Regions from separate parts of the Streptomyces sp. NPDC050147 genome, predicted to be linked through region 2. Evidence: riboswitches for the same ligand, from Rfam matches in the RefSeq annotation. Region 2 holds a riboswitch; each other region holds the start of a gene.
The links. A riboswitch is a leader RNA that binds a small molecule or an ion and turns the genes downstream of it on or off. The one in region 2 is predicted to bind cyclic di-AMP.
Positions count from the first base shown of each region.

Region 1: linked by a shared signal. The riboswitch ahead of AB0I94_RS18225 (M23 family metallopeptidase) and the one ahead of AB0I94_RS22120 (LysM peptidoglycan-binding domain-containing protein) in region 2 are both predicted to bind cyclic di-AMP.
Region 3: linked by a shared signal. The riboswitch ahead of AB0I94_RS35275 (NlpC/P60 family protein) and the one ahead of AB0I94_RS22120 (LysM peptidoglycan-binding domain-containing protein) in region 2 are both predicted to bind cyclic di-AMP.

Region 1 covers NZ_JBFALJ010000010.1:231,678-235,305, reverse strand. Annotated here, with positions in the region: gene AB0I94_RS18230 (aldo/keto reductase) at 1-667, opposite strand, end outside; gene AB0I94_RS18225 (M23 family metallopeptidase) at 867-1,952, opposite strand; cyclic di-AMP (ydaO/yuaA leader) riboswitch at 1,964-2,110, opposite strand; gene AB0I94_RS18220 (PP2C family protein-serine/threonine phosphatase) at 2,313-3,449, opposite strand; tRNA gene AB0I94_RS18215 (tRNA-Met) at 3,608-3,628, opposite strand, start outside.
Region 2 covers NZ_JBFALJ010000014.1:70,648-74,275, forward strand. Annotated here, with positions in the region: gene AB0I94_RS22110 (peptidoglycan-binding protein) at 36-389, opposite strand; gene AB0I94_RS22115 (hypothetical protein) at 645-998, shown strand; cyclic di-AMP (ydaO/yuaA leader) riboswitch at 1,778-1,934, shown strand; gene AB0I94_RS22120 (LysM peptidoglycan-binding domain-containing protein) at 1,938-2,696, shown strand; gene AB0I94_RS22125 (hypothetical protein) at 2,861-3,628, shown strand, end outside.
Region 3 covers NZ_JBFALJ010000031.1:16,330-19,957, reverse strand. Annotated here, with positions in the region: gene pcrA (DNA helicase PcrA) at 1-2,101, opposite strand, end outside; cyclic di-AMP (ydaO/yuaA leader) riboswitch at 2,346-2,503, shown strand; gene AB0I94_RS35275 (NlpC/P60 family protein) at 2,511-3,628, shown strand, end outside.

The DNA.
Region 1 (3,628 bases), on a different contig from region 2:
GGTACTTGCCGGTCAGGAAGCCGGAGGCGAGCGCGTAGTACGGGACGGCGGCCAGGCCGGAACGCGAGGCGACCTGCTCCAGCGTCCCCTCGTACGTGTCGCGCGAGACGAGGTTGTAGTGCGGCTGCAGTACCGAGTAGCGCGCGAGGCCCTCGCGGTCGGAGAAGTCGAGGAACTCCTGGAGCCGATCGGAGGTCACGTTGGAGGCGGCGACGGCACGCACCTTGCCGGACGTCACCAGGTCGTCGAGCGCGCCGATGATCTCCTCGACCGGGACGGTCGGGTCGTCGTAGTGCGTGTAGTAGAGGTCGATGTAGTCGGTGCGCAGACGGCGCAGCGACTCCTCGGCGCCGGCCTTGATGGTGTCGGCGGACAGACCCTTGTGGTCGGGGTGGCCGCCGACCTTGGTGGCGAGCACGACGTCGGAACGCCTGCCGCGCGAGGCGAGCCAGTTGCCGATGACGGTCTCGGACTCACCGCCCTTGTTGCCGGGCGCCCAGGCCGAGTAGACATCCGCGGTGTCGATGAAGTTGCCGCCCGCGGCGGTGTAGGCGTCGAGCACGGCGAAGGACTGCGCCTCGTCGGCGGTCCAGCCGAAGACGTTGCCGCCCAGGGCGAGCGGGAAGACCTCGAGGTCGGAAGAGCCAAGCTTGCGGAGAGAAGTCATAAGGGGATCAACGGTCATATGGACCGCGGCATTCCGCAGAACGGGATGCCGATTCCATCTCCTGGGACGCCGGGGTGCCCGAGGCCGGGGGCCGGGGGCGACCGGGATGCCGGGGTCCCGCCCGGGAAGCGAGCACGCCGAACCGGCAGCCCTGGCGTCGGGGGGTTGTCGCCAGGACCACCGGGGTTCTGGGGTTACCTCAGATCGACTGGCCCTTGCCGCGCAGCCACGCCGCCGGGTCGACCCCGGTGGAGTCGCCGCCCGGGTGGACCTCCATGTGGAGGTGGGCGCCGGTGACGTTGCCGGTGGCCCCGACGCGGCCGATGGTCTCGCCGGTGGTGACCTTCTGGCCGGCGCTGACGTTCATCGAGGACTGGTGGCAGAACCAGACCTCGGTGCCGTCGTCGAGTTCGAGGACCGTGCGGTAGCCGTACGCCCCCGCCCAGCCGGCCTCCTTGATGGTGCCGGAGTGGACGGCCTTGATGGGCGTGCCCGTCGGAGCCGCGAAGTCCAGGCCGGTGTGGTAGCCGGAGGACCACATGGAGCCGGGCTGCCCGAAGGTGCCGGTGAGCGTGTACGAGGCGACGGGGAGGGTGTAGCTCTTGGCGAGCTTGGCCAGGCGCTCCGCCTCGGCCTTCTTCTTGGCCGCGGCCTCGGCCTTCTTCTTCGCGGCGGCCTTGTCGGCGGCGATCTTCTTCTCTGCCGCGGACTGCTCGGCGGCGGCCTGTTCGGCGGCCTGCTTGACGGCGGCTTCCTCGGCGGCCTTCTGGACCGCGTCGTCCGCCTGGTCCTGCTGGTTCTCCGCCTGCTCCATGATGCGGGCCCGCAGCGCCTCACCCGCGTCCGTGCTGCCCTGCTCGGCGTCGGCGGTGCTGAGGCCCGCGGCGGTGAGGGGCGCGGCGGCGGTCGTCACGCCGTTGTCCGCGGAACCCGAGTCGGACGAGTCGTCGGATATCAAGGACCCCACGCCCGGAAGCGACTTGGCCTCCGGCAGCGAGTCCGTGACGGCCGAGAGGTCCGGCATCTCGATGGAGACCGGGGGCTTGCCGTCCTGCGCGGTGGCGATGCCGCCCGCGCCGACGGCGGCGATGACGCCTACGCCGAGAACCGTGGAGCTGCGGGCGAGCCCGCCGCCACCCCGCTTGTGGACGCGGTGCCTGCCGCGGACGGGACGGATGGACTCCTCGGTGGGATTCCATTCCTCCCAGGATTTGTCGTCGTACCCACCGAAATCGTCGTCATTCGGTACGTACACGCCTTGGGGGGCAGGGCGGTTGGACGCCACTGGGGCGCACTCCTTTCCTTCCTTCTCGCCTACCGGGTTAGCTGACGGGTTCGGAGCAGGAAGGTCTCCTACGAACATCTGGCACGGATGCACAGACGCCCGATTCACCCCAATTAGTGGTTCCCCGGCTCCCTTTCGGGATTAGGCGCGTGCGCGCGGAGCCGACTCGAGTGACGGCTGGGACGACCGCGCTGCGTTATCGAACGTTAATAGACAGCGGGCCCGTATTCCAAGCTGTTCCGACTGATCGTTAACGCCTTTGGCCCGCACTTATCGGGACACCGGGGGCCGGAACGGGGCGAGTTGACCCCACTTCTTCACACACCGGAGCTTCACATCTCCTTGACAGTACGTCAGTTGTTATGCGGAGGGGTGCCCTTCCGTCACGGCCGGTGACATGGGCCGCCGCACCACGAGCAACGCCATGTCGTCGGTGCCCCTGCCCCCGGTGTGCCGCCGCACTTCCTCGACGAGCGTCCTCAAGAGCGCGTCCGGGCCGCCCGGCCCCGGGAAGATCCGGCCGCCGAGCCGCGCCGCCGGGTCGTAGAACTCCCCCCGGACGTCCCGCGCCTCGGAGAGCCCGTCGGTGTAGAGCAGCAGCATCGCTCCCGGCGGGAACTCCGTCTCGTCCGCACGGTCCGGCCAGGCGCCCAGGTCGCCCATCCCCAGCGGCATCGCCGGCTCCGCGGCCGACAGAAGGCACAGCCGTCCGTCGCCGCGCAGGAGCAGCGGACCCGGATGCCCGCGGTTGATGAGGCGTACGAGGCCGTCGCCGTGCGAGATCTCCGCGAGGACAGCGGTGGTGAACCCCTCGAAGGCGTCGAGCCCGTCACGCCGCGTGCCCTCGCGCTCGAGGGCACGCTCCAGGCGCTGCGCGACGGCCTCCAGCGTGGACTCCTGCTCGGCGGCCTCCCGGAACGCCCCGATCACCACGGCGACGGCCGCCACCGCGCCCATGCCCTTGCCGCGTACGTCGCCGACGATGACGCGGACGCCGTGCGGGGTGTCCTGCACGGCGTACAGATCGCCACCGATGAACGCGTCGGCCTCCGCGGCCTCGTACCGCGCCGCGATGTCGAGCCCGCCGATCCGGGGGGCCGGCTGCGGCAGTACGGCGCGCTGGGCGGCCTCGGCGATGGAGCGGGCGGAGGCGAGCTGTTTGTCGCTGCGGCGTACGACGCGGTTGATGACGCAGGCGAGGACGGCGACGGTCCCCACCGTGATGAGTTCGGTGATGGCATCGACGTCGGTGGTGGTGCTGGTCTTGAAGTGCAGGGCGAGCACGGCGGTGCAGGAGGCGGCGCCGATGAGGGTGGTGCCGAGCAGCGAGTAGAAGGGCGCGGCGATGAGCGGGGCCGCGGTGAACAGGGGCGCGGCGGTGAACCTGGGCGGGGTCGACATGTCGTAGACGATCCCGGCGACGACGAGCAGCAGGGGGAGGGTCCGCACGAGCGCCCACTCGTGCCGGACATCGGGACGCCTGCCGCCCCCGCCGATTCCTCCTCGCTGCCCCACTCACTCAGGGTTCCCGCAGGGGCGGCGCGGGGCGACCGGTGTGGGCCGAGCGGGTTACCGCCGGATCACGGCATCACGGCATCACGGCGGAAACACCGAAGGCCCGGATCCATTTCTGAATCCGGGCCTTCGGTCTTTAGTAGCGGGGACAGGATTTGAAC
Region 2 (3,628 bases):
GCAGTGTCCGTCCGCCTCGAACATGACGAGTCCGGTCAGCGGCCGGTGCAGGGCTCGCACAGGAGTCCCTGGGCGAAGCGTTCGAAGGCCGCCTTGGTTCCTGCTCCGGGGATTCCGTCGATCGCGCCGTTGTAATTCCAGCTGTCGTGGCTGAGCTTGCGCTGCAACGCCTTGATGGTGCCGCTTCCGACGACTCCGTCGATGGCTCCGTTGTAGCCGTGCGCCCTGAGGTGGCGCTGGAACGCCTTCCAGCTACCGGTGCCCAGGTAGCCGTCGATGGATCCCCTGTAGCCGTGGAACGCAGCCAACCACTCCTGAACGGCCCTGGCCTGCCTGCGATCGAGACCGAGGTTGACCACCGCCTGCGTGGTGGCGCCTGACGTACTCACCGTTGCCGCCCTCGGCGCCTCCGCCGGAGTCGCCGCGAACCCGTTTCCCGTTGCCGCAAGGCTGGCGCCTACCACGCCGGCAACCAGAGCAAGACGGACGAGTGGTCTGGCCGACAGTTTCATGTACATATGCAACTCCCCGTTGACGCATCGCATGCGGCCCGAGCACGACTTTCGTGGCGTGTGACGAGCCCTTCTCTTCATCGGCAGACGGTAGGAAAGATATGGGGCCGTTGGCATGAGTATGGGTACTCAATGGGTAACCCCGGTCTCTGCCAACAGGCGTGTGACAGAGGCGAGTTCGGCGGCGCCGTCGAACTGCTCCACCTCGGCCTGCCCGGCCGGTTCGGCCGCCGCGCGCAGACGCTGCTCACCCCGGACCCGGCCTCCGACCTCAATCGACTGCACCGCAGATGGAACGGTCTGCCAGCCCGCCGCACCAACGGGCGAACACGTCGGCCGCGCTCGTCGACGCCCAAAGACGGCAGCGCCGCACAGCTGCACCTGACGGCAGTCGGCCGGCCATTTCGCCGCCCGCGCCCGGCACAACTGAGCCGTCGTCACGTACGACAGCCTGCCCTGGTCGTCCGCGCGTACGTCGTGAAGTGAACTCCGGCGGTATGCGCCGCCTCGCTACCTCCCTGGTTGCAACCAGAGGCCCCCCTGGCTGACGCCCGCTAAGCCCGGCCCGCCGTAGGTTCCATCAATGCGGCGCGCTCCAGAGGGCGCCGCAACGGCAGCTTCTGGGGAAAGTTCTACGACCACAAGATCGACGGGAAGTACGTCCTGCTCCAGGCCAAGTGGAAGGGGCAGGCCTGGACGACCATTCGTACCGCCGCGAATGACGAAGGCTTCAAGGGCAATTACAGCAAGCTCAACGGATCGAATCGGGCCTCAGGATGCGGCTCCCTCACAAGGAGCCGCATCCAGGGTTCGCCAACTGGGCCACGGATTCAGGGCCGTTGTGGGAATTGCCGCCCAAGTCCCCACACGAGAACCGCCTCCCACCGTCACACACAAGGCCACCATGACCAGCAAACCACTTAGACAACATAGGCCATATGCCCCTTTTGACGCACAAAGAACGCCCTCGCGTTATGTCCGAATTGAGGATTAAGGCCACTTCTGCACCCAGTTGGGATTGCGCTTCAGTGGAATGAGTCACACCCGACTGCGCGACCGCTCAAGAGCCGCTCGGCGCATTTTCGTTTCACGCAAAGAAAGTTGAGGCTATTTGATCAATGGGGCCAAGGGATTTCGATCACTAGAATCGCCCCCGCGCATTCCCCCCATCGAATTCCGCCCTTGTTCTGTCCGGGCTTTCTCGCCTAACCTCACCGTCAATCCGGATGGAACGCCGAATCCTGCCGCTGTCCGGAAACCCTTCCCGTACTCACTCACTTACGCACGGCAGGAGCGGGGGAACCAGGTAAGCCGCCGTTCCGGACTCCGGAACGGCTCGGGGTGAAGTCACATTCGCAGTGTGACCGGACATCTCCCGTCCGAACCCGACAGCTCACCTCGTAGGCGACGGAGAGGAAATTCGTCATGCCTGCAAAGGGAAAGCACCGCCGTCCCAAGTCCAGCTCGTTCCGCCGGGGCATCGCCGCGGCGGGCACGGGCGGCGCCGTGCTCGTCCTCCCGGTGATCGGCGCGACCTCGGCCGGCGCCGCGCAGCCCGCGGCGGCCGCCAAGCCCGCCGCCCCCAAGACCTACGTCATCGCCGAGGGCGACTCGCTCTCCAAGATCGCCCGAGAGCACTCCGTCAGCGGCGGCTGGAAGAAGCTGTACGAGGACAACCGCAGCGTGCTGGGTGACAACCCGAGACTGATCCACCCCGGTCTCAAGCTCACCATCGGGCAGAAGGCCCCGGCCAAGCCCGCGGAGGATGCGACCGCCTCCAAGGCGTCCGACGAGCGCGCGGACCGCTCCAAGCGCACGAACACCGCCGCCGAGCCCGCCGCCGCACCGGCGAAGAAGACGTACACCAACAACCTCGACGGCTGGATCAAGGAGTCGCTCGACGTCATGGCCCAGCACGGCATCCCCGGCACCTACGAGGGCATCCACCGCAACGTGATGCGCGAGTCCTCCGGCAACCCGCTGGCCATCAACAACTGGGACGTCAACGCCGCCGCAGGGACCCCGTCCAAGGGGCTCCTGCAGGTCATCGCCCCCACCTTCGACGCCTACCACGTGCCCGGCACCTCGCTGGACAGCTACGACCCGGTCGCCAACATCACCGCCGCCTGCAACTACGCGGCCGACCGGTACGGCTCGATCGACAACGTGAACGGCCCCTACTAGGAGCCCCCTCTCGACCGCCCCGAGCCCCGGCACGCACTGCGTCCGGGGCTCAGGCGCGAGCCTGTCCGGGGCTCAGGCGCGGGCCGTAGATTGGCATGCACCCGTCTATTCACAGACGGGTGCATGCCAATAAGGTGAGCGACCTTCGCGTTCTGGGAGGTCTCATGAACGGTCTCCGTGCGGTCATCATCGGTCTTGTCGTCGCGTGTGCAGCAGCCGTGTCGCCCGTCACGGCCGGGTCGCCGGCCGCGGCCGTGCCGCCTGCCGATGCCGGTACGCCGAGCGTGACGCCAAGGTGGTCGGCGCTGCCGGTGCCCGCGGCTGCCCCTCCGGTGACCGTGTCCGATCTCGCCGCCCGCGGGGCGGGCGACGCCTGGGCGACCGGGTACGAGCACACCGCCGACTGGGTGCGGCCGATGCTCTACCGGTGGGACGGCGCGGCGTGGAGCCGGGACACCACCTTCCCCGGCGCCGATGAGTCGGGCTGGCTCGGCAAGGTGCGGTTCGTCGGCAAGGAGGCGTGGATCTTCCACAACCGCGCCGGGACGGGAGAGATCCTGCGCCGGTCGGCGGGAGGGTGGATCACCGTCCCGCTGCCGCAGACCCTGTGGACCTATCAGGACTTCGCCGCGGTACCGGGCGCCGCGTGGGTGGTCGGTGAGGACGACACCGGGCCGAAGGTGTTGCACTACGACGGTTCCGACTGGACCACACAGCCCACCCCGGACGGTGTTCTGTACGTGATGGGCATCACCGCGCGTTCGGCCACCGACGCCTGGGCCTGGGCGGACACCACCAGCGGGACCACCGTCCTGCGCTGGGACGGCACGGCATGGCGGGACGCGAAGGTGTCGCTGCCGCCGAACAGCAACGTACACACGATGCTGCTCGAACCGTCCGGCCGGGTCACGATCGGCGGCAGCCAGTACACC
Region 3 (3,628 bases), on a different contig from region 2:
CGTACGCGAGGCGGCGCTCCTCCTCCAGTTCCTTGACCTGGCCGAGGGAGCGCATGTGCGGGAAGACGCCGTCCTCCATGCCGGTCAGGAAGACGACCGGGAACTCGAGGCCCTTGGCGGTGTGCAGCGTCATCAGCGTGATGACTCCGGAGCCGTCGTCCTCCTCGTCCGGGATCTGGTCGGAGTCGGCGACGAGCGCGACCCGCTCGAGGAACTCCGAGAGTGTGCCCGACACTCCTGTGCCGGCGCCTTCGGCCACATCCTCGCCGTCGTTCTCGCCTTCGCCTTCCGCTTGGCCTTCGGAGGTCGCCTCCCCACTGTCCTGCTCGAACTCCAGGGCCACGGCGGCGAGTTCCTGGAGGTTCTCGATGCGGGTCTCGTCCTGCGGGTCGGTCGAGGCCTGCAGCTCGGCGAGGTACCCGGTCCGTTCGAGCACGGCCTCCAGGACGACGGCGGGCCCGGCGCCCGACTCGACGATGGTCCGCAGCTCCTCCATCAGAACGTTGAAACGCTTGACGGCGTTCGCCGAACGGGCCGCCATTCCGTACGCCTCGTCGACGCGCTTCAGTGCCTGCGGGAAGGAGATCTTCTCGCGCTGCGAGAGCGCGTCGATCATCGCCTCCGCGCGGTCGCCGATGCCCCTCTTGGGTACGTTCAGGATGCGCCGCAGCGGGACGGAGTCCTCCGGATTGGCGAGCACTCGCAGATACGCGAGGACGTCCCGGACCTCCTTGCGCTCGTAGAAGCGGACGCCGCCGACGACCTTGTAGGGCAGGCCGACGCGGATGAAGATCTCTTCGAAGACACGGGACTGCGCGTTCGTCCGGTAGAAGATCGCGACGTCGCCCGCCTTCGCGTCACCCGCGTCGGTGAGCCGGTCGATCTCGTCGGCGACGAACTGCGCCTCGTCGTGCTCGGTGTCGGCGACATAGCCGATGATGCCCGCGCCCGCGCCCGCGTTGGTCCACAGGTTCTTGGGGCGGCGGCTTTCGTTGCGCTCGATGACGGCGTTGGCCGCGGTCAGGATCGTCTGCGTGGAGCGGTAGTTCTGCTCGAGGAGGATCGTGGTCGCGTTCGGATAGTCCTCCTCGAACTGGAGGATGTTGCGGATCGTGGCGCCGCGGAAGGCGTAGATCGACTGGTCCGCGTCGCCCACGACACACAGCTCGGCGGGGTCGTCACCCTCGCCTCCGGAGGGCCCCACCAGCTCGCGGACCAGGGCGTACTGCGCGTGGTTGGTGTCCTGGTACTCGTCGACCATCACGTGGCGGAAGCGGCGGCGGTAGTGCTCGGCGACGTCCGGGAACGCGCGGAACATGTGGACCGTCGTCATGATCAGGTCGTCGAAGTCGAGGGCGTTCGCCTCGCGCAGCCGCGACTGGTACATCGCGTACGCCTGCGCGAGCGTCTTCTCGAAGCCGTCGGCGGCCTGGCCTGCGAAGGTCTCCTCGTCGATCAGCTCGTTCTTCAGGTTCGAGATCTTGGCGCTGAAGGACTTCGGCGGGAACTTCTTCGGGTCGATGTCCAGGTCGCGGCAGACCAGCGCCATGAGCCGCTTGGAGTCGGCGGCGTCGTAGATCGAGAAGGAGGAGGTGAAGCCCAGCTTCTTCGACTCGCGGCGCAGGATGCGGACGCACGCGCTGTGGAACGTCGACACCCACATCGCGTTGGCCCGCGGCCCGACGAGCTGCTCGACGCGCTCCTTCATCTCGCCCGCGGCCTTGTTGGTGAACGTGATCGCCAGGATCTGCCCCGGGTGCACGTGCCGCTCTGCCAGGAGATACGCGATGCGGTGCGTCAGGACGCGGGTCTTGCCGGAGCCCGCCCCCGCGACGATGAGCAGCGGGGAGTGCGCGTGCACGACAGCCGCGCGCTGGTTCTCGTTCAGCCCGTCGAGCAGGGCCGCCGGGTCGATCACGGGGCGCGGGGCGCCGCCGCGGTAGTGCGCCTCCCGGGGCACGGGCGCGTCGAACTTCCCGTCGAACAGATCATCCGGAACGGATTCCGGAGCACTGTCCTCGGGCGGCGGCGGGGACTCCTCCTCCGAAGCCCGCGAGGGCTGGAGGTCCGCCAGGAAGCTGTCATCAAAGAGGCTGCTCATCGCCTCCCGAGTCTAGGCGGCCCCACTGACAACCCGCTCCGGGTTCCGGCCACGTCACACCCGCCTACGCCACGCCCACGCCCTGCCACTCTCCGTCATAACACGGCGTGCCCGCGTCAAGAGCTTCGTAAAGTAACGAAAATGTATCGGGCATATCGAACATCAACCTTCACACGAGCCACACGAGTTGGCTAGCGTGCTCCGCGGGCCGCTCGTACTCCCACCGGCGAACCCCGCCGGGAACGGGTGGCCTCCGCCGAGTTCGATCTCCTCGGAGCCGGGGACCCACGATGAACTTGGGGTGAATCGGTCCCGTACGCGGTACGGGACCGTAGGGCAACCTTCCGGAACCACCCGCCCGAACCCGACAGCTAACCCGGTAGGCGGTCTACGGAAGGAGTCGCCTCCCTTGGCGTCGCACCGCAAGCCGCGGACCCGCATGGCCGGCCTACGCGCCGCTCCCGCCCTCGGCATCACGACGGCAGCCCTCACCTCCGTGGCTCTCCTGTCACAGAGCGCGCAAGCGGCACCGTCCGCACCCGAGAAGCCCAGCCTCGAAGAGGTGCAGAAGAAGGTCGACGACCTCTATCACCAGGCGGGCGTAGCCACCCAGAAGTACAACTCGGTCAAGGAGCGCACCGACAAGCAGCGCAAGAAGGTCGACACCCTTCTCGACGATGTGGCCAAGCGCACGGACAAGCTGAACGAGGCCCACCAACAGCTGGGCACGTTCGCCGCGGCCCAGTACCGCACCGGCGGCGTCTCGGAGACCGCCACGATGCTGCTCGCCGACGACCCGGAGGGGTACTTCGCCCAGAACCACCTGTCGGAACGGCTGACCGCGCGCCAGAAGAAGGCGGTCGACGACTACCAGACGCAACAGGCCTCGGCGACGAAGCAGCGCACGAAGGCCGCCAAGAGCCTGGAGACGCTGAGCGACTCACGGGACGATCTCAGGACGAGCAAGCAGACCGTCCAGAAGAAGCTGGGTCAGGCGCGCACGCTGCTCTCGGAGCTGACGGCCGAGGAGAAGGCACGGCTGGCGGCGATCGAGAAGAAGAAGGAAGAAGAGGCCAAGCGCAAGGCCGCCGAGCTGGCGCGCAAGCAGGAAGCCGAGGCGGAGGCCAAGCGCAAGGCGGCCGAGGAGGCCGCGGCCAAGGAACGCGAGAAGGAGAAGGAGACGACCCCGGACTCGGGCTCGGGTTCGGGCTCCGGCACCGACACGGGCGCAGGCTCTGGCTCTGGCTCTGGCTCTGGCGGCACGGACAGTGGTTACGCGACGAAGGCCGCGAAGGTGATCAACTTCGCCGAGGGTCAAATCGGCAAGCCGTACGTGTGGGGCGCCGCCGGCCCCGACTCCTACGACTGCTCCGGGCTCACCCAGGACGCCTGGAAGGCCGCGGGGATCTCCCTGCCGCGTACGACGTGGGACCAGGTGAAGGTCGGCACGACCGTGAAGACGGCCGACGCCAAGCCGGGCGACCTGGTCTTCTTCTACGACGACATCAGCCACGTGGGGATATACAT